Regions from separate parts of the Acidovorax sp. LjRoot74 genome, predicted to be linked through region 4. Evidence: predicted binding sites of a transcription regulator. Region 4 holds the regulator's gene; each other region holds the start of a gene.

Region 1 (7,071 bases), 210 kb from region 4:
CTACCAGTACTCCGCTATGTCCTCTCTCACCCATTTCGACGCCCAAGGCCAAGCCCATATGGTGGATGTGGGCGCTAAACCCGCCACCCACCGCATCGCAGTGGCGACCGGCCGTATCGAGATGCAGCCGGCAACGCTTGCCATCATAGAAAGCGGCACAGCCAAAAAAGGAGACGTGCTGGGCATCGCGCGCATCGCGGGCATCATGGCCGCGAAGAAGACCAGCGAATTGATTCCACTATGCCACCCCTTGGCGCTGACCCGGGTGGCGGTGGAGCTGGAGTCAGTGCCCGCCGCCAATGCTATTCAATGCACCGCCACGGCAGAAACAGTGGGCCCCACCGGGGTGGAGATGGAGGCGCTGACGGCGGTGCAGGTGGCCTTGCTGACTGTTTATGACATGTGCAAGGCGGTTGATAAGCAGATGACGATAAGTGGCGTGCTGCTGTTGGAAAAGCATGGAGGGAAATCCGGAAGCTTTGAAAGATAGCAACACCGCTCGCTAGAAAGAATCAATTGGTAGGTAGGCCGCAGGTTCGGCAGTTGAAGCGTCAATTAATACAGTCCAGGCAGCACCATTTCGCCCAACAAGAGGAAGATAGTTCAAATTCTCCGTAGTGCGTCCTGTTTTTTCTGCGGCTGCGTGAATATTGTCTTTTTGAGCAGGGAAGCGTGTGAGTAAATCGGAAATAGGTTTCGATGCTTTAATAATATCTGCGGTTGATTCTGCATAGGAGTGCCATAAATCACTGCGGGCGGCGAGCGGTACCCCTCCGAGGGCCGCAATTGTTGCATCGAAACTTTCCGCTCGATCCTTGAAGGGGCGTAAAGCAATTGGGGTTGGGCCTGTCAGCGGCAAATTTCTCAGAGCAGGAGGGGCTTTGCTCAATAAACTAGGTTCAATCTCCGCAGCATGCACTACGCTGAATCGTGAGTATTCGAATACCAAATGGACTGGACGCGCCTCAAAAACTGTCCACAAACCGTAAGCTAGTGCCGCTATTTGTAGAATCCCCACAATGGTCAGGTCGGTTGCCAGTTCTCGTTTGGGTTTTGATTTATTGAAAATTGCAAACGTTATCAAGGGGCCAATCACTACATCTACGGTGATAAGTAGGGCGAAAAGTGATTTTCCACTGGAAATTTCTCGATATGGGTAAGGATACCAGAGTCCAAAAACCAGGAGCGCAGCAAACACCGCGATGAGCAAACTAATGGCCAGATGGGTGCCACTTGCAATCAACCTGATTTTGATGGAGTTGGTGATCGAGGTTCTCATGGGTTTTGAGTATTCTACAATTTATGGAGTTTTGATGGCGGCAAGCTCGGGGTACTTGCTTTCCTCCAAGTCTCGTAGGACGAATACTGCTGCATCGTAATACATTTTTCCATACATGCCACGAATGATTTGCATTTGTTTGGTAGCTGCCTGGGGATTTCCATTGAGTCCTAGTGCGATGGCATATCTCAGGCTGAGCGCTCCGTAGGGGAAGCGCAGAGAAGATTTTCTGAGATTATCCAGCTCATCCGGCGTCATATCGCGCTTGGCTTCCTGTCTTGCTGCGATTAACATCGACTTCATCTGGGAGAGCATCCATATCTCGGGAGGCGTATAATCTTTTGGTGTTTGTCCGATTCGAAGATTTTCAAAGCGCACGACACGAAAATCTTCCTCAACTTTTACGTATTCATGAATCGCAATGACCGCCACAGAGAGAAATAAGGCTAGGATTGCAGCCAATGGGGCTCGTGTGATGGAGGTTGAGGGCGCGCGCAGGCAAGATGCCTCTACAAATCCTATCATTAGACCTGCGGAAATAAGAAAATAAGAGTATGCGAATGGATATTCCAGGAGGCTGTGCACCACAACTGGGGTAAGGCAGGCCATGGCATAGACTCCACCAACCTCCCTCAACAATTGGATCCTGGAAAGCAACCAATAGGCGCAGAGCGAAGTGAGCACAAGTCCCAGAGGAATGCCAGTCCATGCCAATATGTCTAAAACGACATTGTGGGCATTGGTGTAAGTCATCGAGCTTTGTACCGTGAGACTGCCTGCCGAATGGGCTGTGGGTGTCTGGTTCCAGCCATATCCTGTCCAAGGGGCTTCCAAAATACCATTGAACACTTGGTGCCATATCACCAGTCGCCCATTATCTCTGAGGCCAATGAGGTTTCGGCTCTCGTCCATGAGCATTGCTTCGCTCACCAGCGGCAATAGTTGTGCTGCTGTAAGCAACAACAACAGCCAACCGAGAATATACCGAGGCTTCAGGCGAGATGAATGGCCAATGTTTTTCCAGGCAACAAAGAGGGCCATCGCCACTGCACTCAAGATCCCTGCGCGAGACTGGGTGAGCACGAGTACGAGTGTCAAAAAGCCTCCGCCACATACCAACCCCCACGGGCCTATGCGTTTTTGCTCATAAGTCCAAGTCAGCGCAGCAAGGCCCATCAACAGCAGCGTGGCGAGTTGATTGGGTTGGCCTAGATTTCCAAGTGCCCGTTCGCCGAAGTCGGTTTGTACAACGTACATTGCCAGCGGCCCTTGGAGGTCCAGCCACTGCAGCAGGCCTATGGCTGCCGAGATCAATGCGGCCAGCCAGATTGCACAAAAAATGGGGAACAGGTTCTGTTTTCTACTGGGCTCCGTGGATGCGTAGGTGTAGCCGAGCGCAATAGCCGCCGTCAATGCCGTCAAGTAAATGGAGTTGACCAAGGCATCGCCAGCGAACAATGCAATGCCACCAAAAAACTGAAGCCATGGCAGGAGGATCGTAACTGCTGGAATCCAGATCCACTTGGGTGCCATCAATGTAGAGCCTGATTGCCCACCCACAGTGCGGCTGGCTACCAGCAGCCAAAGCCCCAGCAACGCCAGTGTCTCAGCATGAAAGTTCACCCAAGGCCGGTAGTGATCATAGGAGAGCCAGGAGAGGAAGAAACCGAGAATGCCGAAGGCATGAAGCAACGAGGCGGGCATAAATAAAAAGAGCGGCCTGAGCCGCTCTTTAGAGGTCAATTGGCAATTATGCGGCGCGGCACGAGCCAGGCAAGAATTTGGCCAGCATAGGCGTGCCAGTAGTGCCAGGACCGCACAGCCAGCTGTTCACAGCCAAGCCGAAGTTAGGCTGCTGGCAGGTCGCGAAGGTGGTCTGTGTTGCAGCACTGCAAGCAGCCATGCGAAGAGTACCGTTGGCGCCGGTGGCAATGTTTTGCGTAGTCACGATGATTTGCACGCCACCACCCGCAGTGGCAGGCGCAGATGCGGTCGTGTCAATTCGGCTCACATACTTGGTACCAGAGCCGACCGAGACTTCGCAACCCCAACCGTTTGCGGCGATTGCCGTACCGGACGATGCCGATTGGATGGTTTCGGTGATGCTGGTGCGGCAAGAAGATGCTGCCAGAATGGCTTCAGACACCTTTGCACGAGCCGTGTAGTCCTGGTACGCAGGCAGAGCCACGGCAGCCAAGATACCGATGATCGCAACCACGATCATCAGTTCGATCAGGGTAAAACCCTTTTGGATAGAGCGCTTCATGAAAAACTCCTAGGAAAAGTTGCAAATGCGCAGTTGCTATGCAATCCCCGTGCCTGCCAGGGCGGGTCTTGTCTGCCGACTGCTCGACTGCTGTAAGAGCCCTGAAAAAGACAGCCGGCGCCTTTGAAAGGGGTGCTGGATCAGCAAAGTCAAGCAACTGATGAGCAAACATCCGAAAAAAAGGTTCTTCTTCAACATTGTTCACAGACCTCTTCGGGGGAGCGCACTAGATAGATCTGTCTCGCGCCAAAAAAAGCCCCCGTCGATCATGTGACTTTACATTTTTGTCAGTCAGTATTGTCAAGCCGACTCTCACACCTCAAGCGTTTGACCTGCTCTCAGCCAGCGGATGTCATGAGGACCAAGTTGGATGCCCGCTGTGCCATCAAGCTGCCGAATCTCCTCCATGATGAGTTCGGTTTCTGAAGGCTTGGTGTGTGTGATGTAGATGGGGTAGCGGTTTGCCGGGTGGATATGCGCCAGTTCCTGGGCCAGGGTGTCTGGTGACAGGTGCAGGCTGCGGCAGGCAAGATCGCGTTCGCGGTTGCTGAAGGCGGTTTCTATGACGAGGTAGGCTACGGGCAGCGTGTTAACGCGGTCCCAGAAGGCCTGGTTGCGTTCGGTGTCGCCACTGAACACCCACCAGCCCGCGTCTCCGCGTACGGCGAAGCCTACGGCAGGGACGGTGTGGCGCGCGGGGAGAACTTCGATTTCGGTGCCGTCTATCGCCAGCAACTCGCCGGTCGCAAAGGCTTGGTACTGAAGGAATGGGGATGCTTGCGATGGGATTGTGCTGAAGTCTGGCCAGATCACGTTGTTGAACACGTGTGCCTGGAGTGCTGCGATCGTGGCAGGCAAGGCATGAACCTGTAAGGGGCTGCGGCGCGAGGACGAGACCGCGTCCAGCATCAGGGGCAGTGCGGCGATATGGTCGAGATGCGAGTGAGTGAGCAGGACATGGTCAATTCGGCCCATTTCCTCCAGCGTAAGGTCGCCCACGCCGGTGCCCGCATCGATCAGGATGCGGTCTCCAACCAAGAAGGACGTCGTGCGACAGTCCTTGGCGATGGCACCGGAGCAACCCAGCACGCGAATCTGCATGTCAAGCCTTCCCGCTGTTGTTTTGGTTGCCTGCTTACTCTGTCTACTTACTTGGTGTCGAAGTTGGTGGCGCTGTCCCACTCCGGGTTGAAGGGCAACAACCGGAGGCTCGCCACGCGTTCGGCGTACAGCGCGTGCAGCACAGCGTTGGGTTCGAACTCTCGCAACTGAGTCAACAATGCATCACATTGTGCCCATTCCTGCACAGCATAGGCTGCTAGAAATTGCGTCCACACTTCCAGCTCTTCCGCTTGGCGATGGGGCACCTGCCCCAGTTTGCCCAAGGGTTGGTAGATGGGAACAGCCTGGGCTTTGCCTTTGACGCGCACGCGGTCCATCTGCTGCCAGACAAACTGAGGGGCCAGTGACTGGGCACTTTCACTTACCACAATGGCAGTGCCGTAGTGTTTGGACAGGCCCTCCAGACGCGATCCCAGGTTCACGGCATCGCCGATGACCGTGTAGGCGCGGCGTATGTCCGAGCCCATGTCGCCCACGCACATGACGCCCGTGTTGAGCCCGATGCCTACTCCGATTTCAGGCAGGCCACGCTGCCGGTGGTCGGCATTGATCTGCCCGATGGCCTGGGCCATTTCCATGGCGGCCGACACGGCGAGGTGGGCATGGTCCGGAGTGGCAACGGGGGCACCCCAAAATGCCATCACGCAGTCGCCCATGTATTTGTCAATGGTTCCCCGGTGACTTCGGATGATGTGGGTGAGTTTGCTGAACACCTCGTTGAGCAACGCCTGCAGCTGCAGTGGCTCCATGCGCTCCGACATCGCCGTGAAGCCACGCATGTCACAGAACATCACGGTCAACTCGCGGTTGGTGGCTTGCATGCTGTAGTGCTCGGGTTGCTTCACCATCTCAGCCACCAGCTCGGGTGGCACATACGCGCTGAACAGGGTGGCCAGTTCACGCTTGGAGCGGCTCTCCACAAAGTAGCCATACGCCATGTTGAGTGCAAACGCCAGCAGCGCCATCACGACTGCCGTGGCGAGTGGTAAAGCGAGTCCGTGCGCAAGATACAGCCAAAGGTTGACGCTCACCAGCGCGGTCACCACGCCCCCGCTCAGCAGCACTGCTGCGGATGCCGACAGCAAGGGCAGCGCAATGGCCAGCAGCAGTCCAGCGCACAGCAGCTGCAAAGCATCAAAGCCAATGGCGTAGTCGGGCCGTACGATGTTCTTGCCATCCAGGAAGGCTGAAAGCACATTGGCATGCGCTTCCACCCCCGGATAGGTTCGGCCGACGGGGGTCACCCGCAGGTCCAGCAGCCCGGGCGCTGTGGAGCCCACCAGCACCAACTGGTCTTTGAGTTGGCCTGGTGGCAGTTTGCCTTCCAGGACATCCGAGGCAGAGACATACCGGAAGGAGCCACCCCGGGCATCGCCCGGACCTCGGTAAGGGATAAGGGTTGCCAGCTGATCATCCACCGGCAGCGCGAGGGAGCGGCCATCGGCGCGTAGCACGATGCTTTGCAAGGCATCATAAGTGCCGCCGGGGACCGGATTGGCGAAGCCCGGGTGGATCTCGGGTGAACCAATCACGGCGCGGAACATGGCCAGGGCCAGTGATTCGTAGTATTGCCCCTGGTACTCGGCCAGCAGCGGGAGGGAGCGCACAACGCCATCTTCGTCGGTGATCGAATTGAAGAACCCGGCAGCGGGTGCGGTGTTCGCAAGACTCTCGATGTTGCTGCTATAGCCCTTCCACGACGTGGCGATCAGTGGCAAGCCGCGCAAGCGGTCCAGCGGCAGCGCTGGAGGGGGCAACGCCCCCTTGGTGATGCCGTCCCGGTCGCTGCCCGAGAGGTAGTAGCCAAGGACCACAGGGCGGCCCTGCAGGGACTGTGCAAACAGTGCGTCGTAGTTCAGCGACGGGGCAAGGCGTGCAAGTTGTTCCTGGAACCCGGGTTGTTCGCGCAATGCTCCTTGCGCCAGCTCGCGCAGTGTGGAGAGCCCCGAGCTTTCATCTGCTTCTGCAAACACGACATCGAAACCCAGCACCGACACCTGTTGCCGTTCGAACAGTTCGCGCGTCAGGGCAGCCAGTTTGTCGCGCCTCCATGGCCATTGGCCGACCTGGCCCAGGCTCTTTTCATCGATGTCGATGATGACGATGCGCTCGTCCAGCGTGCGGGGCATGGTGACCCGCAGGCGCGTGTCGTAGATGATGTTGTCCAGCCGTTCCAGCACCTGCAGGTGCAGCACATCGGCAATGTGCAGCAGCGCAAAGACCAGCGGGATCAGGGTGACAGCGATACGCCGCCAGCGGCGCAGGAACAGGTGCGATAGCTGCTGTCGCATGGTCCTGGCCGCATGGAGTGGAAAGGTGTGCGGTAACAGCACTGTTGTGGCAGCCGTGAAGGCCCCACACCAGCGCTAGCCCTCAGACCTGTTCGAATTGCATCTCGGTGCCA
Region 2 (7,071 bases), 3.0 Mb from region 4:
TCCCCTCGCAGCTGCGCCTGCTGCTCGAAGTGGTGGCCCGCGCCTGCAAAAGCATCAGCCACGCCGTGAACAAGGGCGCGCTGGGCGGCGTGCTGGGCACGGCCAGCAGCGAAAACGTGCAGGGCGAGATCCAGAAAAAGCTCGACATCATCGCCAACGAGGTGCTGATCGAAGCCAACGAATGGGGCGGCCACCTGGCCGCCATGGCGTCCGAGGAAATGGACGGCATCTACCTGGTGCCCAACCGCTACCCACAAGGCGAATACCTGCTGCTGTTCGATCCCCTCGACGGCTCCAGCAACATCGACGTGAACGTGAGCATCGGCACCATCTTCAGCGTGCTGAAGAAGCCCGATGGCGACCGGGGTGTGGAGGAAGGCGACTTCCTGCAACCCGGCACGCAGCAAGTGGCCGCGGGCTACTGCATCTATGGCCCGCAGACCACGCTGGTGCTCACCGTGGGCGACGGCGTGGCCATGTTCACGCTCGACCGCGAGCAGGGCTCGTTCGTGCTGACCGAAGAGAACATCCGCATTCCTGAGGACACCAAGGAGTTTGCGATCAACATGAGCAACATGCGCCACTGGGACGAGCCCGTGAAGCGCTACATCGACGAATGCCTGCAGGGCAAGGAAGGCCCGCGCGGCAAGGACTTCAACATGCGCTGGATTGCCAGCATGGTGGCAGACGTGCACCGCATCCTGACCCGTGGCGGCGTCTTCATGTACCCCTGGGACAAGCGTGAACCCAACAAGCCCGGCAAGCTGCGCCTGATGTACGAGGCCAACCCCATGGGCTGGCTGGTCGAGCAGGCGGGCGGCGCCGCCACCAACGGCAAGCAGCGCATCCTGGACATCCAGCCCACCCAGCTGCACGAGCGCGTCAGCGTGATCCTCGGCTCAAAAAATGAGGTCGAGCGCGTGACAAGCTACCATTCCAAGCTATAATATTAGGCTTACGCCGGTGTAGCTCAGTCGGTAGAGCAGCTCATTCGTAATGAGAAGGTCGGGTGTTCGATTCATCTCTCCGGCACCAAATGAAAAGCCCTGATTCGCAAGATTCAGGGCTTTTTTCATGGTTCTCGCAAAGGCCTTCTTTGCTGCGAACTCTGGGCATCGGCGCCATGGCGCTTGGCAGAGTGCAGACCTGTCTGGTGGGTCAAGCCTTTGAGAAAAACCACCGAGCCCTTCAGGGCCCGGGCTTGGAGTTTTGAGTCGCCTTCTGTGCAAATGCAAAATCCGGCAGCGACAGCGTGGCTTCGGCCACTTCCAGCAGACGACGGTTCTGGTCCATGGAGGTTTTCTGCAGTGCCCGGAAGGCCACCTCCTCGTTCATGCCCAGCCGCGCCATCAGCACACCCTTGGCCCGCTCGATCACCTTGCGCTCGTTGAGCGTGCGGCGGGCGACTTCCAGCTCGGCTTCCATGCTGGCCATGCGCGCAGACTGGGTCTGCAGCAGGTCCACCAGCGAGGCTGCTTCACCCGTGCGCCCTCCCCCTACCGGCTCAGGCAAGGCCGATGGCACCTGGGCCATGTCGAAGAAGCGGTCTACCGCATGGGTGCGTTGTGGCGGGTTGTCACGTAGGCCGCGCAGCAGGCCCTTGGAGTCCTGCAAGTCTTGCTGGGCCTCCAGGATGCGCGCCTCGCAGTCTTCACGCAGGCGCTTGACCAGATCCACCTGCAGGTGCCACAGCGCATTGATGCGTTCGGAGCACACATCGAACCAGGTGTCGCTGAGGTCGCTGTCGAGGGAGGCGCCCGGCCGGGCCACACACAATGCACGGCGCAGGCGCTCCAACTGGGCCATGCCAGGCACCAGCTGCTGCTGCTCCCAGCGCGCGCGCAGCGCAGGCTCTGCAAATTCAGAAAACACGCGCAGGCTGCGCTCCTGGGCATCGATGAGGTGAATCACCCGCTGCTGGTGCGCCTCGTTGCTGCTGCCGGAGGCATACAACAAGGCTCCCAGGGCCCGCTCCTGACCGGCTTCTTCCTCGGCCTGCACCAAGTGCAGCAAAGCCACCAGCATGCGCGACACGCTGGGCAGGCCTGCCGCGTCAGCAACGTGGAAAACCAGCTCTATCAGCCCCGCGATGAGGTGGCTGTAGGCCGCCACGGAGTCGTGCGCCGACATGGCCTGGCGCTCGATCTGGATGCGCAGCGCGGGCAGCGACTCCAGGCCCAGCAAAGCCCACGCCATCAGCGAAAGCGCCTTGGCAGTGGCGCCCTGCCCCGGTTCAATGTGCTGCGCAAACACGTCGCGCAGCCGCACCTCCAGGGGCACGACCTCCTCGATGACGCGCAAACGCACATCCGCAAACCGCTGCGCCTTGGACGCCAGGTACGCGCCCGAAACACCCCGCTCCCGCTGCAGGCCCTGGATCAGTTGCCCGATCACATCCACCAGCTCGGCACGGCTCGCCAGATGGCGCACGGCATCGATCTCCAGCTGTTTGGAGCGGAGCACAAGGTTCGATACCGACAAAGGCGCGGCCGGGTCTGGCATGCAGGATTCCTGTTTGTTGGGACGCAGCAGAAGTGCCGCGTCGTGACTGCAATTGTGTCAGGCCACGGCCACGCTGATACGGCCGCCCACAGCGCGCACGCTGTGTGCGCTCACCGATTGCCCCGGCAACTCCAGGCATTCGCCGGTCTGCAGATCAAAGTGGTTTTTGTACAGCGGTGAAGCCACCACCACACGATCGCCAATGCTGCCCACCAAGCCCCGAGCCAGCACGCTGGCACCGGACTTGGGGTCCACGTTGTCGATGGCAAAAAACTGATCGGCGCCGACACGAAACACCGCCACATGGCGGTTGGCCACCAGGGCGCATACGCCGGTGCTGGGCAGGATGTCATCGACCGCGCAAATGTCGGTCCATGCGAGGGCGTCGGTACTGGTCATGGGGAGTGCGCTCATGGTGTTCTCTTCTTTCTTCAAGCGGCCTGACGGATGGGGATCACTTTTGCAACGGCCTGGCCGCGTTCTTCGGCGCGCGCGGGGCGGATCTGACCGCGCTCCTCGACGAAGAGCACGTTCTCGTCGGCCTTGTCGCTGTTCACGAACGAGCGGAAGCGCTTGCGTGTTTCGGGGTCGGTCACCGCCGTCTTCCACTCGCACTGGTAGGTGTTCACCACGTTCTGCATCTGCGACTCCAGCTCTGCACACAGGCCCAGGCTGTCCTTCTGCAAAACGTCTTTCAGGTAGTCCAGGCCGCCTTCGAGGTTTTCGCGCCAGGTGCTGGTGCGCTGCAGCCGGTCGGCCGTACGCACGTAGAACATCAGCACCCGGTCAATCATGCGCACCAGGTCTTCCTTGGACAGATCGGACGCGAACAGCTCGGCATGGCGCGGCTTCATGCCGCCATTGCCGCAGATGTACAGGTTCCAGCCCTTCTCGGTCGCGATGACACCGATGTCCTTGCCCTGCGCTTCGGCGCATTCGCGCGTGCAGCCCGAGACGCCGAACTTGATCTTGTGCGGGGCGCGCAGGCCCTTGTAGCGGTTCTCCAGCTCCACGGCCAAGCCTACGCTGTCCTGCACTCCGTAACGGCACCAGGTAGAGCCCACGCAGCTCTTCACGGTGCGCAGGGACTTGCCGTAGGCATGGCCCGACTCGAAACCGGCGGCGATCAGCTCCTCCCAGATCAACGGCAACTGCTCGACCCGCGCGCCAAACATGTCCACGCGCGCGCCGCCCGTGACCTTGGTGTACAGGCCGTACTTCTTGGCCACCTGGCCCACGGCGATCAGGCCGTCGGGTGTGACCTCGCCACCGGGCATGCGCGGCACCACCGAGTAAGAGCCATCCTTCTGGATGTTGCCCAGGTAGTAGTCGTTGCTGTCCTGCAGGCTGGCCAGCTCCTTCTTGAGCACGAATTCGTTCCAGCACGAGGCGAACACGCTGGCCGCCACGGGCTTGCAGATGTCGCAGCCCATGCCCTTGCCGTGCTTGGCCAGCAGGTCCTCGAAGCTCTTGATCTGGCCCACGCGCACCAGGTGGTAGATCTCCTGGCGCGAGTACGCGAAGTGCTCGCAGAGGTGGTTGTTCACGGCCATGCCGCGGCGCGCCATCTCGGCCTTCATGACCTGGGTGACCAGGGGCACGCAGCCGCCGCAGGTGGCGCCAGCCTTGGTGCAGACTTTCATCTCGGCGATGGTGCAGGCGCCGTTGCCCACGGCCTCGCAGATGCCGCTCTTGGTGACGTTGTTGCACGAGCAGATCTGCGCGGTGTCGGGCAGTGCGTCCACGCCCAGGCCGGGCTTGGCCTTGCCGTCGCTGGACGGGAAGATCAGGAACTCGGGGTCCTCGGGCAGGGTGATGCCGTTGAGCGCCATCTGCAGCAGCGTGCCGTATTCGGTGGCGTCGCCGATCAGCACGGCGCCCAGCAGCTGCTTGCCGTCCTCACTGATGACGATCTTTTTGTAGACCTGGCGGCGCTCGTCCACGTACTGGCAGCTGCGGCTGTGCGGCGTCTTGCCATGGGCGTCGCCGATGCTGGCGACGTCCACGCCCATGAGCTTGAGCTTGGTGCTCATGTCGGCGCCGACGAAGGCCGCCTCGGCATCGCCCGCGATGTGGCGGGCCGCGACGCGGGCCATGTCGTAGCCCGGCGCCACAAGACCGAAGGTCTGCTCGTTCCACGAGGCACATTCGCCAATGGCATACACATTGTGGTCGCTGGTGCGGCAAGCGCTGTCGATGGCGACACCACCGCGCGGGCCGATGGCCAGTACACACTGGCGAGCCAGTTCATCGCGTGGGCGGATGCCAGCAGAGAACACGATCATGTCGGTCTCCAGGTACGAATCGTCCGCAAACTTCATGCGGTGGCGCGCACGCGCACCGTCCGTGATCTCCTGGGTGTTGCGGCCAGTGTGCACCTGCACGCCCAGCTCCTCGATCTTGGCCTTGAGCACACGCCCACCGCCTTCATCGACCTGGACGGCCATCAGGCGGGGGGCAAACTCGACCACATGGGTCTCCAGGCCCATGTCACGCAGCGCCTTGGCACATTCCAGGCCCAGCAGGCCGCCGCCCACCACCACACCGGTCTTGGACTTGGCGCCTGAGGCTTGCATGGCCTCCAGGTCCTCGATGGTGCGGTAGACGAAACAATGGTCGCGCTCACGCCCTGGCACCTGCGGCACAAACGGATTGGATCCAGTGGCCAACACCAGCTTGTCGTAGTGAAAGACGTCGCCGCTGACGGTGGTCACAGTGTGTGTGCGCCGGTCGATGGACGCGGCACGCGTCCCCAGTCGCAGCGAAAAGCCTGTGCGCTCAAAGAAACCCGCTTCGACCAGCGAGAGGTCCTCCGCCGTCTTGCCGCTGAAGAATTCGGACAAATGGACCCGGTCGTATGCAGCCCTGGGCTCTTCGCACAGCACCGTCACTTCGACATTGGACAGCCCCGTTTCAGCCAGGCTTTCCAGGAACTTGTGGCCCACCATACCGTGGCCAATAAGAACAATCTTCATGCTTTTCATCCTGCAAGGGCCCGGTGCGTCGCCAAGGGGGAGATACAGGCAGGATGCGCACCTCGGGCCCCGTCCAGGGCACCGAAGCAACACACCCTCCGCAGACAGCACGGGGCGTGGGTTGGAACAGCCAAACGTGGGCCACTGCGCCCAGCACTCGCTTGGGTTCCGCCATCTTTAGCGGAGGGTTTCATGGGATCCCGGGCAGCATTACCGGAGGATCACCAAGAGATCAGCAATATCCATGCCGATCTTTTTCATCCCAGGACAGGAAACGCAAACGCTCATTCCGAGCGGCAAAGGGCACAGCCCGGGCTGCTTGTTCGCCACCAAGGTGAAGGCGCATCAATGCGGTGCGCGAGGCATCCCCAACATGGGGAATCCCCAATGTCTGGCAAGGTGTTGATCTCCTCGCCAGCTCCTCACAGCGGGTCGCTTTTTTGGTTTGCAAACAGCATCAACTCGGGCAGACTGCGAAGCACACGCTTTGTGCAGGCCCAGGCGAGTGCAGGCGCCAAACCCCATTTTTGTAACGCCAACAGCAGATCACGACCATGAGCGTAGAACGCAGAGTCGCCACCGACCGGCGCAGCGGGAAGGACCGACGACTGACAGAAGCAGGCCCGCCAACCAACTTTGAGCGGCGGCGCAATGTAGAAGCACGACAACCCGAACTGACCGAGCTACACCTGAGTGAGGACGAACTCAAAGCCCTGGGATTTGCGCCTGGGAAACCCGCACCCCAAAAATAGAAGCGTCAATATCGCGGCAGCCTGGAACGGAACGGCCCACCGCGAGGCCCGCAACGGAGGCCTCACACTCTAAAAAACCAGCAGGTCACCCACCGCTCAGCACAAAGCGGGCGGCCACCATGTCAGCACGACGCAGCGCAGAGCCATGGTCGCCCGAAGCGGCGCTAAGCCCCTGCCTCAGATCACACCGACTCCACCCCTGGCAGCACGACCACCCGGTGCGCCACCATGTCCAGCGCGGGTCGGGTGTTGCCTTGTTTGTCGGTCCACACACGTGGAGTCAGGCTGCCAGAAAGCGCCACCGAGTCACCATCCTGCAGGGAGAGCAGCGAGGCGCAGACCCCTGCATCAAACGCAATCACGTTGACGAACAAAACCTCCCCATCGGCGGTGCTGGCCCGCACCTTGGCCAGAGCGAAGGTTTTGCCCGCCTTGTCCATACGCTGTTCGATTTCGCCGTAAAGCCGTCCGGCCACCAATCCGTCGATCATGAAGATCCTTGACCCAATGTGGGCGTTGTTTTGTTCCGTCTTGGCGCACTCAACACAAGGCAATGTGCTGCTTCGAACCCATGTCGAGAGCGGCTCCACCGTTTCAGCGCAAGAGAGGTGTGCGCAACCTCTCAGCCTGCCCAAAGCGGCGTAAAAGCAAAAAAGCCCAGAACCTTTCGGTTCTGGGCTTTTGCTAACAATGGTCGGCGTGGCGGGATTCGAACTCGCGACCCCTTGCACCCCATGCAAGTGCGCTACCAGGCTGCGCTACACGCCGACAAGACTTAGATTATATACACAAAAAACCTCAGCCCAGAGAAAGTAGCGCACGAATCTCAAATAACTCTTTGC
Region 3 (7,071 bases), 2.6 Mb from region 4:
AGCAAAGTGAACACCACGGCGCCTACCGGCGCTAGCACGTAGGCGGCGGGGGAGGTGTGGTTGCGTTTTTCGAGTCTCATGGGTTTTGTCGCTCTTCTCGTGACTTCACCGATTCAGGTCCACTCGCACGAACCGTTCACGCTGAGCTTGTCGAAGCGCCGCGCAAGGCTTCGACAGGCTCAGTCCGAACGGCAGGGGGAGCGCCCGCCATGGCCAGTCCAATGGCTTCGCGTGTCCAGTCTTCCGTGGGCCGGGCCTCGCTCAAATGCCCGTCATGCATCACCGCCACGCGGTCGCCCAGCGCCAGCACTTCGTCCAGGTCGTCAGAAATCAGCAGTACGGCGGCTCCCGCATCGCGGGCGTTGATGAGCTGCTGCTGCACAAACATCACCGCGCCAATGTCCAGCCCCCAGGTGGGCTGGTGGGCCACGATGAGTTGGGGCGCGGGAGCCGAATTACCCGCCGCGTCCTGCGGCGGCATCAGCGCCCGGCCCAGGATGAGCTTTTGCATGTTGCCGCCCGACAGCGACCGAGCAGGCGCATCGGCTCCGCCGCCACGCACGTCAAAGGTCGCGGCCACGCGCTGCGCATGTTGGCGGGCCGCCCGGCGCTTGACCCAGAAGGCGCGGAACCACGGGTGCGCAAACCAGGGGCCGCGCAGGCGTTCGGCCACAGCGTTCTCCCACACGGGCAGGTCACCCACCACGCCCACGGCGTGACGGTCTTCGGGGATGCGGGCCACGCCCTGGCTGACCAGCCATGCGGGGCGGGCTTGAAACGGTGCGCCGCGCAGGGTGACCTGGCCGGTGGTGGCTGCGCGCACGCCACACAACACATCGGCCAGTGCCACCTGGCCGTTGCCGCTCACGCCCGCAATCGCCACGATCTCGCCTGCGCGCAGGGTGAGGGAGACATCGTTCAACCGGTCGCGCCCAGCGGGTGCGGTGCTGACGTTGGTCAGGGTGCAGATGGGATCGCCCACGTTCTTGGCGGGGCGGCGTTCGGCCGCCTCAATCGCATGGCCCACCATCCATTGCGCCAACAGCCCCTGCGTGGTGCCATGCGCAGGCGCCTCGGCCACCAGCTTGCCTTGGCGCAGCACGGCCACTCGGTGCGATACGCGCAGCACCTCGCCCAGCTTGTGGCTGATGAAGATGATGGACAGGCCCTGCGCCACCATCTGCGCCAGGGTGTCGAACAGCGCCTCGCTCTCCTGCGGGGTGAGCACGGCGGTGGGTTCATCCAGGATGAGGATGCGGGCGCCCCTATAGAGCGCCTTGAGGATTTCAACGCGTTGGCGTTCGCCCACCGAGAGGTTGCCCACCTTCGCATCGGGGCTGACCGGCAGGCCAAACTGCTGCGATACGGCCAGCAGCTTGGCGCGTGCCTCGCTGCGGCGCGAGAACGGCTGCCACAGCGGCTCGCTGCCCAGCAGCACGTTGTCCAGCACCGTGAGGTTGTCGGCCAGCGTGAAGTGCTGGTGCACCATGCCAATGCCCGCCGCCAGCGCCGCGCGCGGCTGGCCGGGCGGCAGGGGCTGGCCGAAGACTTCAATGTGACCTTCGTCGGCCACGTAGTGCCCGAACAGGATGGACATTAGCGTGGACTTGCCCGCACCGTTTTCGCCCAGCAGGGCCAGCACTTCGCCGCGTGCCAAGGTCAGGTTGATGCCGTCGTTGGCGACGAGCTTGCCGAAGCGCTTGGTGATGCCCGACAGGCGCAGGACAGGGGCGGTGGACTCTGCCATTTACTTCCAGTTGGCTAAAAATGCCCGCAGCACCTTGGCCGAATTGGCGGCCGCCACGCCCATGAAGGTGCCCATCTCGTTCTCGCCCTCGCCACCACCGGCCAGATCGCTCAGCGACCTAAAGGCGATGTAGGGCACGCCGTTGCTGTGCGCCACCATGGCGGTGGCGGCGGTTTCCATGTCGAGCACGTTGGCCTCGAAGGTCTTGAACGCGTATTCACGGAAGGCCTTGTTGTCTACAAACGCCTGGCCCGAGACGCCGTTGCCACCCACCACCAGTTGCGGGCGCTGCTTGAGGCAGGTGGCGGCCAGGCAGTGCTCCAGGCCCACGTTCTGCAGGCTGCGGGCGGTGGCCAACATCTTGGGGTCGGCTTCAAACCAGAACTTTTTGGAGAGCTTGGGCTGGGCGGCCGAGCGCACTTCCACGGGGCGCGGGTGCATCATGCCGAAGGCGGGCATCGTCAGCTCGCTTTTCATCCAGGCGGGGGCGCTGTACTGGCCGGGCTTGTCTTCGCGCGCCATCAGCCATTCCATGTACTGGCCCCACTGCGCGGGCACCGTCACGTCGCCAATGTGCAGGCTGGGGTTCACGCCGCCCGCAATGCCGCTGAACACCACATGGCTCACGTTGAAGCGGTCCAGCACCAGCTGGGTGTTCATGGCTGCGTTGGTCATGCTGATGCCGGAGAGGAACACCACCACGGGCTTGCCTTCCAGCGTGCCGGTGGTGAACTCCACGCCGTTGACGCTGTGCTTGGCGGGTTGCTGCACCTGGGGTAGCAGCACGGTCAGCTCGGGCGCAAAGGCAGAGATGACGGCGATGCGGGGCGTGTCGTCCAGCCGCACAGCCGTCTTGCCGGGCGCGGTGGTGGTACAGCCTGCCACCACGGCGGCGAGGGCGAGGGCGCCCAGCAGGCGTGTGCACCGGGCGATCAGGGAGGGCTTGGCCGTGGGGATGGATTGCATGGGGGTGGTGCCTCGTCAAAGAAAACAGCGGTGCGTGCAGTCAACGCTTCAAAACAAACAGGCCACCGCTTTGCCGGGGTGGCCTGTGCACAGACTGGAACAGGGGCGGGCAGGGGGGAGCGCCCGCACGTTCAGTGCTTACTTGGCCGTCGATTTGGGCTGGCTGTCGTCCACCTTCACGGTGAACTTGCCCGCCAGGATGTCGGCCTGCTTGGCCTTGACCTTGGCCACGATGTCGGCGGGCACCTTTTTCTCGAACGTGCCCAGGGGCGCGAGTTCAGAGCCCTTGTGTTTCATCATCGAGTACGGGCCGTAGTCCTCGGCGGTGAACTTGCCGTCCTTCACCAGCTTGAGCGCGCGGTCGATGCTGGGCTCCATGTGCCAGATGGCGGACGCGACCACCGTGTCGGGGTACTGTGGCTGGGTGTCGATCACGTTGCCGATGGCGAGCTTGCCTTTTTCCTTGGCCGCGTCGCTCACGCCAAAGCGTTCGGCGTAGAGCACGTCGGCACCCTTGTCGATCATGGCAAAGGTGGCTTCCTTGGCCTTGGGTGGGTCGAACCAGCTGTTGATGAAGGTGATGGTGAACTCGACCTTGGGATTGGTCTCTTTGGCGCCCGCCATGAAGGCGTGCATCAGGCGATTCACCTCGGGGATGGGGAAGCCGCCCACCATGCCGATCTTGTTGGACTTGGTCATGCCGCCAGCCACCATGCCGCTGAGGTAGGCAGGCTCCTGGATGTAGTTGTCGAACACGCTGAAGTTGGGTGCCTGCGGCTTGCCGGAGGAGCCAAGCAGGAAGGAGGTCTTGGGGAAGTCCTTGGCCACCTTGCGGGCGGCGGCTTCCACCGCAAAGGCTTCGCCCACGATGAGCTGGTTGCCACCGGTGGCGTACTCGCGCATCACGCGCTCGTAGTCGGCGTTGCTCACGTTTTCGCTGGCCTTGTATTCGATCTCGCCGCGCGCTTCGGCGGCCTTGAGCGCCTTGTGGATGCGGCTGACCCATTGCTGCTCAAAAGGCACCGTGTAGATCGCCGCGACCTTGAGCTTGGACTGCGCTGTGGCCAGCGACGGCGCCATCGCCATGGCGGCCGAGAGGGCCAGGGAGGTGCAGAGCAAGCGTCCGGTGAAAAGGCGGCGAGTGGTCATGGTGGGGTTCCTTCAGACAAATGAACAAAGGGATTGGAGGTGCCTTTGTCAAGCAAGGAGCGCGCCAGTAGGCCCCTCGGACTGCGGCAAACCGCTGGCAAGTCTGCCAGAGGAAAGCCACCAGGTGGTAAAAATCTGCGGAGGTAGATGAGCCACCATGAAAAAAAGCCACCGCCGGGCTTCATGGCCCTGCGGTGGCTGGTGCACGCCCTGGCGCGCTGCGCTCTTATTTGGTGCCAAAAATCCGGTCGCCCGCATCCCCCAGCCCCGGCAGGATGTAGCCGTGGTCGTTCAGCTCGCGGTCGATGGCGGCGGTGAAGATCGGCACATCGGGGTGCGCCTTCTGCAGCGTGGCCACGCCTTCGGGGGCGGCCAGCAGGCAGACGAACTTGATGGAGCGGGGGTTGAGTTTCTTGAGCCGGTCCACGCAGGCGGCCGCCGAGTTGCCGGTGGCCAGCATGGGGTCCACTACGATGATGTCGCGCTCGTCCATTTCAGACGGCATCTTGAAGTAGTACTCCACGGGCTGCAGCGTGGCCGGGTCGCGGTACAGGCCAATGTGGCCCACGCGCGCGCCGGGCACCACGTTGAGCATGCCGTCCAGAAAACCGTTGCCTGCGCGCAGGATGGAGACCAGCACCAGCTTCTTGCCGTCGATGACCTTGCCGGTCATGGTCTCCAGCGGGGTTTCGATCTCGATGTCCTGCAGCGGCATGTCGCGCGTGACTTCGTAGGCCATCAGGGTGGAGAGCTCGCCCAGCAGGCGGCGGAAGCTGTTGGTGCTGGCGTCCTTTTTGCGCATCAGCGTGAGCTTGTGCTGGACGAGGGGGTGGGTGATGACGGTGACGTTGCTCATGGCTGGAAGTAGGGTTTTGCTTTTTTGAAACGGGCGTCAGTCTGCCAGAAACCGCGAGTAGCGCGGCAGATCGACGTTGCCGCCGCTCACGATCACACCCACGCGCTCGCCTTGCAGCAGCTTGGCGCCGTTGTCTTCCCCCGAGAACGCCTGCGCGCCCGCAAAGGCCAGAGCGCCCGTGGGTTCGACGACCAGCTTCATGCGCTGGGCAAAAAAGCGCAGGGCTTCGATGAGCTGCTGGTCGCTCACGGTGACGATGTCTTCGACATGCTCGCGGATGATGGGGTAGGTGAGTTCTCCCAGGCTCGGGGCCTGCGCACCATCGGCAATGGTGTGTGGGTTGGGGATGCGCACGAGGTGGCCCGCGCGCAGCGACTGCTGGGCGTCGTTGGCCGTCTCGGGCTCGACGCCGATCACCTTGCACCGGGGCGCGAGCGCTTGTGCTGCCAGCAGGCTGCCCGAAAGCAGGCCCCCGCCGCCCAGGCAGACAAACAGGTAGTCGAGGTCGGGCACCTCCTGCAGCAGCTCCAGGGCGGCCGTGCCCTGGCCTGCAATCACATGGGGGTGGTCGAACGGCGGGATCAGCGTCATGCCCCGCTCGTTCGCCAGCTGGCGGCTGATGGCCTCGCGGTCTTCGGTGTAGCGGTTGTAGGTGACCACCTGGGCACCGTATTCGCGCGTGGCGGCCATCTTGGAGGAGGCGGCGTCTTCGGGCATGACCACCAGGGCGGGCATGTCCAGCAGCCGGGCCGACAATGCAATGGCCTGCGCATGGTTGCCGGCCGAGAAAGTGAGCACGCCATGTTCGCGCTGCGCATCGCTGAACTGGGCGAGGGCGTTGTAGGCGCCCCGGAACTTGAAGGCGCCGGTGCGCTGCAGGTTCTCGCACTTGAAGAACAGCTTGGCGCCCAGCCGCTCGTCGATGGTGTTGCAGCGCATCACCGGCGTGTGGTGCGCCACGCCCGCCAGCCGCCGGGCAGCAGCGGCCACGTCGTCATGGGTGGGCAGGCTCACAGGAGGGGGCATGCTGGGCACGGTCATGGTGGCGTCCTCGCTGCGGGGCATGGGCCGCCCCGGGTTGCCACATGATAGCCCTATGGGCCCGATTTGGGCATAAAAATAGCTGCTAGCGTCTGATGGGTAAGCGCTGGCAGCTATGAATTTGGTAGTGAGCGAGGCGTTTCTGTGTCTTCTTCTGCCTTGCCCCTCGGCCCCAGGAGATAGGGCGATCGGTGGTCCTTGGGGCTGTCTCTGCGCCGGCCCCCCTGTTTCGTCAGCCCAGGTCGTTGAACCGGATCAGCGGCGTGAGCGAAGGGAACTCGCCCGCCCGTTTTTGCTTCATGGCCGTGACGGCCTCCATCACGTGCCGGTTGCTCCAGATGGCGCCCTGCAGCCAGCCCATCTGGCGCAGGCTGTCTTCCACGCTGTGGTCGCGCGCGTAGTTCACGGCCTGCTTGGTGCCCCAGATGGCGACGGGGGGCTTGCTGGCAATCTCTTGCGCGCATTGCAGCGCGGCGGCCAGCATGGCCTCAGGGGTGTCGAAGACTTCGTTGACCAGGCCGTAGCCCTGTGCCTTTTGTGCGCCCAGGCGGCGGCCTGTGTAGGCCAGCTCTTTGACCACGCCCAGCGGGATGAGCTTGGGCAGGCGCTGCAGCGTGCCCACGTCGGCCACCATGCCGATGTTGATTTCCTGGATGCAGAAGAACGCGTCGGCCGTGGCGTAGCGCACGCAGGCCGTGGTCACCATGTCCACCGCGCCGCCGATGCAGCCGCCCTGGATGGCCATGATCACGGGGATGCGCAGGCTTTCGATGCGGGTGAAGGTGGCCTGCATGTCGGTGAGCAGGTCAAAGATGGCGGCGCGGCCTTCGGGGCTCTGGTCGTCCATGGTGATGGCGCCGCCAAAGGTTTCGAGCGCCATGCCCGCGCTGAAGTGTTTGCCGGTGCTGCTGACGACCAGCGCACGCGCCTCGCCGCTTTTGTTCAGCTGGGCCAGCACCTCGTCCAGCTCGCGCCAGAAGGTGGGGTGCATGGTGTTCATGGCCTCCGGGCGGTTCAGCACCAGGTGGGCCACATGGTCGGTGATGCTGAGGGAGAAGCAGGTGAGGGTGGTGTTCATGGGCCGTCACTGTAGACCCGCTGGCCGCTGGCGGGTCGTCGCCTGGGTGACTTGGATCGTTTTTGGCCGTCTCCGCCTGTCTGTATTGGGTTGATTGCTATGAAAAGAGGAGCATTTTTAGTGGCCGAGTCAGTCTCCCCCCCCGCCGCAGCCACCACCGCCATCTCCCCCGCCGTCCCCTCCATCCCCGCCACCACCGTCCGAGCTTTCGGCGCCGCCAAAGTCGCCTGAGCT
Region 4 (7,071 bases):
CTGGCAAGAGGCGGGTGGGGGTGATGTAGCGTCGCTCAAGGATGTGGACCTGTCGGCGCTGGAAGGCCCCCAGGCCCAGGCCCTGATGCTGCAATTGGCCAAGTACCCCGAGATGCTCACGGCCGCCGCCGACGGCGAGGCGCCACACGACGTGACCTTCTATCTGCGCGACCTGGCCGCCAGCTACCACAGCTATTACGATGCCGAGCGCATCTTGGTGGACGACGAAGCGGTGAAGAAGGCCCGCCTGGCGCTGGTCGCCGCCACCGCGCAGGTATTGCACAATGGGCTGGCCGTGCTGGGCGTGTCGGCTCCAGCCAGAATGTAAGCAGTTACTACCAATATGAAAAAGCAACAGACGGGCGGGACCATCATCGGCTTTATCGTCGGCGTCATCGTGGGCCTGGGCGCCGCGCTGGCGGTGGCCGTGTATGTGACCAAGGTGCCGGTGCCTTTTCTGAACAAGGGCGGCGGGCGCACGGCAGACATGGACGCCGCCGAGTCGCAGAAGAACAAGAACTGGGACCCGAACTCGCCGCTGTACGGCAAGAACCCGGCCCGGCCCGCAACGCCGCCCGTGGCGGCTGCCGCGTCTGCACCCGCTTCGGCCGCTGCGCCAGCGCCCGAGGTGCGCGCTGCGGCATCTGCCCCCAAGCCCGCCGCCAGCAAACCCGAGGCCGCCAAGGCCGAAACCAAGCCGGGTGCCGACCCGCTGGGCGATCTGGCCGTGGCCAAGGCGGCTGCCAAGGGTAACGTGGACCCGTTTGACTACTTCGTGCAGGCCGGGGCTTTCCGCACCCAGGCCGACGCCGATGCCCAGCGCGCAAAGCTGGCCATGATGGGCTGGGAGGCCCGTGTGAGCGAGCGCGAACAAAACGGCCGCGCGGTCTTCCGTGTGCGCGTGGGCCCGTTCACCAAACGGGACGATGCCGAGCAGCTCAAGGAAAAACTCGACGGCGCGGGGCTGGAGTCTGCCCTGGTGCGTGTGCAGCGCTGACGCTGCGTGAACTTTTTGCGGGGGCCCGGCTCCCATCCCCCAGACCTGAACTAGGAGAGTCTTTGCCATGAAACGCCGTGAGTTTTCTTTGTCCGCTGCTTCGGCAGTTGCCGCTTCCGCCCTGACGCTGCCCGTCGCCACCCCTGCGCTGGCCCAGGCCCGCCAGTTCAAGGAGGGCAAGGACTACAAGCGGCTGGACAAGCCCGTGGCACCCGATGCTCCTGCTGGCAAGGTCGATGTGATCGAGTTCTTCTGGTACAGCTGCCCCCACTGCAATGCTTTTGAACCCACGCTGGACGCCTGGGTCAAGGCCGCTCCCAAGGACCTGTTCATCCGCCGCGTGCCCGTGGCCTTCAACGCCAGCTTTGTGCCCCAGCAAAAGCTTTTCTACACCCTGGAAGGCATGGGCAAGCTCGAAGCGCTGCACGCCAAGGTGTTCCGCGCGATCCATGTAGAAAAGGCCAAGCTCGCCAAGGACGACGAGATTTTTGCCTGGGTGGTTCAACAGGGTGTGGATGCCGCCAAGTTCAAGGAGGTCTACACCTCGTTCACCGTGTCCAACCAGGTCCGCCGCGCTTCGCAGCTGCAGGACGCCTATGGCGTGGAAGGCGTGCCCTCGATGGGCGTGGCGGGCAAGTTCTACACCGACGGCACCATGGCAGGCAACATGCAGAACGTGCTGCAGGTGGTGGAAGCGCTGGTCAAGCAAAAGTAAGCCCCAGGCCGACCTGGGCGCTGGTTGCAACGCGCCAAAGGCCCTGGATACCCTGCGAAGAAAGCCCGCTGATGCGGGCTTTTTTCATGGAGGGCGTGTGGGGATGGCTACAATGAACTGCAAGATTCGTGCCCTATGAACCACCGCCTCCTTCCGACCCTCCTGCTCGCGGCCCTGGCCTGCCTTCACGGCGTGGCCCATGCTGAAAAAGCCGACCGCGCCAAGCCCATGAACATCGAGGCCGACGCTTTGCGCCACGATGAACTCAAGCAGACCAGCGTGTTCTCGGGGCGCGTGGTCATGACCAAGGGCACCATCGTGCTGCGCGGTGCGCGGCTGGATGTGCGCCAGGACGCCGATGGTTACCAGTTCGGCGTGGTCACGGCCGAGGCGGGCAAACGCGCCTTCTTCCGCCAGAAGCGCGACACCTTGCCTGGCGCGCCCGATGAATACATCGAGGGCGAGAGCGAGGTCATCGAATACGACGGCAAGGCCGACAACGTGCGCTTCATCACCCGCGCCGAGCTGCGCCGCTACCGGGGCGCAGCGCTCAGCGACGAGATCACTGGCGCTGTGATCGTCTACAACAACCTCACCGACGTGTTCACCGTGGACGGCCAGCGCGCTCCCGCCACCAATGCGGCGGGCGATGCCCCAGCCCCCGGCAACCGCGTGCGTGCGGTGCTGGCGCCCAAGGACCCGCCCGCAGGCGCTGCGGCGCCCGCACCCTCCACACCGGGCGCGGCACCCGTGCTGCGCCCCAGCAGCAACCTTGGTGGCGGCTCCAAGTGAGCGCGGTGCCCGTTCATCCCGGCCCTGACACCCAGGCCGGCAGCCGCCTGGAGGTGCAGAACCTGGCCAAGTCCTATGGCAGCCGCAAGGTCGTCAAGGATGTGTCGCTGGTGGTGCAAAAAGGCGAGGTGGTGGGGTTGCTCGGGCCCAATGGCGCGGGCAAGACCACGTCGTTCTACATGATCGTCGGCCTGGTGCGCAGCGATGCGGGCGACATCCGCATCGACGGCCATTCGGTGGCCCACATGCCCATCCACCGCCGCTCGCGCCTGGGGCTGTCGTACCTGCCGCAGGAGGCCTCGATTTTTCGCAAGCTCACGGTCGAAGAAAACGTGCGCGCCGTGCTCGAACTGCAGCGTGGCGACGACGGCCAGCCGCTCTCGCGCGACGCCATCGAAGAGCGCCTCACGGCTCTGCTGGAAGAGCTGCGCGTGCAGCATCTGCGCGCCTCGCCTGCCATGGCGCTGTCGGGGGGCGAGCGCCGCCGGGTGGAGATCGCCCGCGCCCTGGCCACCCAGCCGCGTTTCATCCTGCTGGACGAGCCCTTTGCGGGCATTGACCCCATCGCCGTGATCGAGATCCAGCGCATCATCGGCTTCCTGAAGGCGCGCGGTATTGGCGTGCTCATCACCGACCACAACGTGCGCGAGACGCTCGGCATCTGCGACCACGCTTTCATCATCAGCGACGGCCGTGTGCTGGCGCAGGGCACGCCGTCCGAGATCGTGGACAACGCCGAAGTGCGCCGGGTGTACCTGGGCGAACACTTCAGGATGTGATGAAGCCTGGACTGTCGCTGCGCGTCTCGCAGCACCTCGCACTGACCCCCCAGCTCCAGCAGTCCATCCGGCTGCTGCAGTTGTCCACGCTCGAACTCTCGCAGGAAGTCGAGCAGATGCTCGACGAAAACCCGTTCCTCGAACGCAATGCCGACGAAGCCCCGCGCGAGGAGTTTGGCCTGGAAGCTGCCGATACCCCCGCCCAGGCCGATGACTACAGTGCAGACGATGCTATATTTTCAGGAGCATCCAGCGCAAGCGCAGCAGGCGCAGAGCCCCAAAATGATGCTGAAACGCTGGGCGCTGGCGCCGACGAACCCGACTGGAGCGGCGACGGCACCGTGGAGATGGCGCCCAACGATGCCGAGTGGGGCGGCGATGCCCCGGCACGCACCCACAACGGTGCCGAAGGCGACGAGGCCGACGCCACCGAGCTGGCCCGTTCGCACGAATCGCTCACCGCCTTCCTGCACCGCCAGGCGCTGTCGCTGCGCCTGTCCGAGGTGGACTGCGCCGCGCTGCGGTTCCTGATCGAATCGCTGAACGACGATGGCTACCTCGAAGAGCCGCTCGAAGAACTCGCCGCCGCCTTGGCAGGCCCCGAGGACCTGGAGCAGATCGAGGAACTGGTGCACCGCTTTACGGTGGCCCAGCGCCTGCTGCAAAGCCTGGAACCCACGGGCGTGGGCGCGCGCGACCTGGCGGAATGCCTCACGCTGCAGCTCAAGGCGCTGGATGCCGACGAAGAGGCCGACCCTGACACCGTGCAGACGGCGCTGCGCATCTGCCAGCAGCCGCTGGAGATGCTGGCCCGCCGCGATGTGCGCCGCCTCACCCAGGCCTGTGGTGATGGCGAGGAGCGCACCCGCGCCGCCATGGCGCTCATCGCCCGCCTGGAGCCTCGCCCCGGCCGCCGTTTTGCGGATGTGGAACGCAACATCGTCATCCCCGACGTCATCGTGCGCAAGGCCGGGCGCGCCAACGGGCGGGATGGCCAGCACAACTTCATCGTGCAACTCAATCCCGATGTGATGCCGCGCCTGCGCGTGCACGACATCTACGCCGGTGCGCTGCGCGGCCACAAGGGCGGCGAAGGCCACCAGGGGATGCAGCAGCGTCTGCAGGAGGCGCGCTGGTTCATCAAGAACATCCAGCAGCGTTTTGACACCATCCTACGAGTCTCGCGCGCCATCGTCGAGCGGCAGAAGAACTTCTTCACCCATGGCGAACTCGCCATGCGTCCCCTGGTGCTGCGCGACATCGCCGACGAGCTGGGCCTGCACGAGTCCACCATCAGCCGCGTGACCACTGCCAAGTACATGGCCACGCCGATTGGCACCTACGAGCTGAAGTATTTTTTCGGCTCGGGCCTGGGCACCGAAACCGGCGGTAACGCATCGAGCACCGCCGTGCGCGCGCTCATCAAGCAGTTCGTGTCGGCCGAAAGCCCTACCAAGCCGCTGTCCGACAGCCAGATCGCCGAGATGCTCAAGGAGCAGGGCATCGAATGCGCACGCCGCACCGTGGCCAAGTACCGCGAGGCGCTCAAGATCGCGCCAGCGAATCTGCGCAAGGCGCTGTAGCGCTGCTGCTTTGAGGGGCGTGCGTGTTGCCTGGGCGCGCTGAAGGTGGCGGGATGGTGTCCGATTACTTGCGCGCCACGAACACCGCGTCATACGCCTGCGGCGTGAATCCCGCGATCTTCTGCCCGTTGGTCAGCAAAACGGGCACGCCCCGGGCACCCAGTTGTTTGAACGCCGCCTTGCCCGAAGGCGTGTCGATGTCCAGCTCCCGGTACGCGATGCCCTTGCCCGCCAGGTAGGCCTTCGCCGCCTTGCAGTAGCCGCACCAGGTGGCCATGTAGAGCACGACATCGCCCCTGGGGGCTGTGGTTTGTGCGGTCTGTGTGGTGTCTGGGGGCGCTGGGCTGGGTGCGGGCGATGCGCCCGGCACCACACTCACCGGCAGGTTCTCTAGCTTCATGGTCTTTTCCACGGCGCCTGTCACCGGGGGCTTGTCGCTGTAGACAACGCGGCCGTCCGTGCCCACCGATTTGTAGAGCGTCTGGGCGCCTGCTGCCAAAGGCACGGCGGCCAGCACCAGCACGGTCAGCAGGGTCCGATGGAAAGGGCGCATAGGGGGCTCCAGTAAAATCCGCTGCCCGAGAGCATAAGAGACAAGGGGCACACCTCATCTGCAGTACCCCTGTGCTGCACACACCCTTGCGGCGCGATCCGTGGTTCCTGGGCGTGCATGCCGCCCCTCGGCCGGTTGTTACGCAAGCCCCAGCAACCCTCGCCGCGTGACATTCCTGCACGCGCTCCCGCTCTCTGCCTCCTGTTTTTCCTACCCCTGTCCGCCCCATGGCCCGCATCGTCTTCAACCTCCCCCCGCACTTCGGCTTTGCCACCGAGCTGCAGATCTACATCAGCCACGTGAACCAGGGCGGGCACCTGGACAATGCGCAGCTGCTCACGCTGGTGTCTGAAGCACGCGTGCGCTTCTTCCAGTCGCTGGGCTACCCCGAGGCGGATGTGGGCGGCCTGTCCATCGTGGTGGGCGACATCGTGGCGCAGTACAAGTCCGAAGGTTTCCATGGCGAGACCATGCGCGTGGAGATGGCGCCTGCGGACTTCAACCGCTACGGTTTCGACCTGGTGTTCTGCATGACCGAAAAGGCCTCAGGCCGCGAAGTGGCACGCGGCAAGATCGGCATCGTCTTCATCGGCAAGGCCGACCGCAAGGTGGCGGCTATCCCTGAATCCATCCGCCAGCTGCTGCTGGCCCGCGCGGGTGAGCCCGGTTTCCCCGCCGTGCCCGAGCGCGTATCCTCCCCATCGACATGAACCAACTCCAACTTTTCCTCCCTTGCGCCGCGGGCGTCGAGGGCTTTCTGGCCGACGAGGTGCATGGCATCACGGGCCTTACGGGGCAAGACCTGCTGGTGGGCCGGGGTGGCGTGCTGCTGCGCGCCTCGTGGCGCCAGGCCATGCAGCTCAACCTGCACAGCCGCCTGGCCCAGCGCGTGCTGGTGCAATTGGCCCACCGCCCATACCGGTCTGAAAACGACCTCTACAACATGGCCAGCGAGGTGGCCTGGGAGATCTGGTTCACCACGCGCCAGACCTTCAAGGTCGAGGTGACGGCCCAGCACAGCCCGCTTCAGAGCCTGAACTTTGCGGGCCTCAAGGTGAAAGACGCCGTGGCCGACCGCTTCCGCCACAAAAGCGGCGTGCGCCCCGATGTGAACACCCAGTGGCCCGATGTGCGCGTCCACCTGCACCTGACCACCGACGAAGCCACGATCTACATCGACACCTCCGGCGAGCCGCTGTTCAAGCGCGGCTGGCGCGAAGACAAGGGCGACGCACCGCTCAAGGAAACCCTGGCCGCCGCCATGATCGCCGCCAGCGGCTGGGACCCGCACGGCGACAACCCCCAGCCCCTGTACGACCCCTGCTGCGGCAGCGGCACCATCGTGGTTGAGGCCGCACAGATCGCCTGCCGCATCCCGGCAGGCATGCTGCGGCGCTTTGCGTTTGAAAAGCTTCTGCCCTTCCAGGCACACGTCTGGTCCGCTATCAAAAACGAAGCTGAAAGCGCAATGCAGACCAGCGCAGTGCCCATTTTTGGCAGTGATGTGGCCTTCCGCATGGTTGATTTTGCGCAGCGCAACGCCGAGCGCGCAGGCGTGGCCGAGGCCGTGCAACTGCGCGGCGGCGATGCCCTGCAGCGCATGCCGCCCTGCGACCAGCCCGGCGTGATGCTGCTCAACCCCCCCTATGGCG

What was found. The regulator sigma-54, encoded in region 4, starts transcription at its own class of promoters, with help from an activator protein. The targets are predictions, from matches to a motif close to TGGCANGNAANCTGCTTT.
Region 1: the regulator sigma-54 is predicted to act here: its motif matches at 3,583-3,600, upstream of ACSQ3O_RS25715 (pilin).
Region 2: the regulator sigma-54 is predicted to act here: its motif matches at 5,710-5,727, upstream of nirB (nitrite reductase large subunit NirB).
Region 3: the regulator sigma-54 is predicted to act here: its motif matches at 3,912-3,929, upstream of ACSQ3O_RS12000 (BMP family protein).

What each region holds. Positions count from the first base shown of each region.
Region 1 covers NZ_CAXUTI020000001.1:5,408,159-5,415,229, reverse strand. The annotation lists gene moaC (cyclic pyranopterin monophosphate synthase MoaC) at 17-490, shown strand; gene tfpZ (TfpX/TfpZ family type IV pilin accessory protein) at 503-1,279, opposite strand; gene ACSQ3O_RS25720 (Wzy polymerase domain-containing protein) at 1,301-3,022, opposite strand; gene ACSQ3O_RS25715 (pilin) at 3,030-3,545, opposite strand; gene ACSQ3O_RS25710 (MBL fold metallo-hydrolase) at 3,858-4,646, opposite strand; gene ACSQ3O_RS25705 (CHASE2 domain-containing protein) at 4,694-6,958, opposite strand; gene ACSQ3O_RS25700 (FHA domain-containing protein) at 7,041-7,071, opposite strand, start outside.
Region 2 covers NZ_CAXUTI020000001.1:2,190,316-2,197,386, reverse strand. The annotation lists gene ACSQ3O_RS10185 (class 1 fructose-bisphosphatase) at 1-947, shown strand, start outside; tRNA gene ACSQ3O_RS10180 (tRNA-Thr) at 960-1,035, shown strand; gene ACSQ3O_RS10175 (nitrate- and nitrite sensing domain-containing protein) at 1,189-2,502, opposite strand; gene nirD (nitrite reductase small subunit NirD) at 2,560-2,916, opposite strand; gene nirB (nitrite reductase large subunit NirB) at 2,934-5,477, opposite strand; gene ACSQ3O_RS10160 (single-stranded DNA-binding protein) at 6,412-6,720, opposite strand; tRNA gene ACSQ3O_RS10155 (tRNA-Pro) at 6,921-6,997, opposite strand; gene ACSQ3O_RS10150 (MerR family transcriptional regulator) at 7,028-7,071, opposite strand, start outside.
Region 3 covers NZ_CAXUTI020000001.1:2,562,446-2,569,516, forward strand. The annotation lists gene ACSQ3O_RS11985 (ABC transporter permease) at 1-80, opposite strand, end outside; gene ACSQ3O_RS11990 (ABC transporter ATP-binding protein) at 137-1,747, opposite strand; gene ACSQ3O_RS11995 (5'-methylthioadenosine/S-adenosylhomocysteine nucleosidase) at 1,748-2,713, opposite strand; gene ACSQ3O_RS12000 (BMP family protein) at 2,852-3,862, opposite strand; gene upp (uracil phosphoribosyltransferase) at 4,089-4,718, opposite strand; gene ACSQ3O_RS12010 (threo-3-hydroxy-L-aspartate ammonia-lyase) at 4,755-5,783, opposite strand; gene ACSQ3O_RS12015 (enoyl-CoA hydratase-related protein) at 5,992-6,837, opposite strand; gene ACSQ3O_RS12020 (glycine-rich domain-containing protein) at 6,967-7,071, opposite strand, start outside.
Region 4 covers NZ_CAXUTI020000001.1:5,198,928-5,205,998, reverse strand. The annotation lists gene argS (arginine--tRNA ligase) at 1-328, shown strand, start outside; gene ACSQ3O_RS24755 (SPOR domain-containing protein) at 344-997, shown strand; gene ACSQ3O_RS24750 (thiol:disulfide interchange protein DsbA/DsbL) at 1,065-1,712, shown strand; gene lptA (lipopolysaccharide transport periplasmic protein LptA) at 1,848-2,504, shown strand; gene lptB (LPS export ABC transporter ATP-binding protein) at 2,501-3,283, shown strand; gene ACSQ3O_RS24735 (RNA polymerase factor sigma-54) at 3,283-4,866, shown strand; gene ACSQ3O_RS24730 (glutaredoxin domain-containing protein) at 4,931-5,419, opposite strand; gene ACSQ3O_RS24725 (acyl-CoA thioesterase) at 5,647-6,129, shown strand; gene ACSQ3O_RS24720 (THUMP domain-containing class I SAM-dependent RNA methyltransferase) at 6,126-7,071, shown strand, end outside.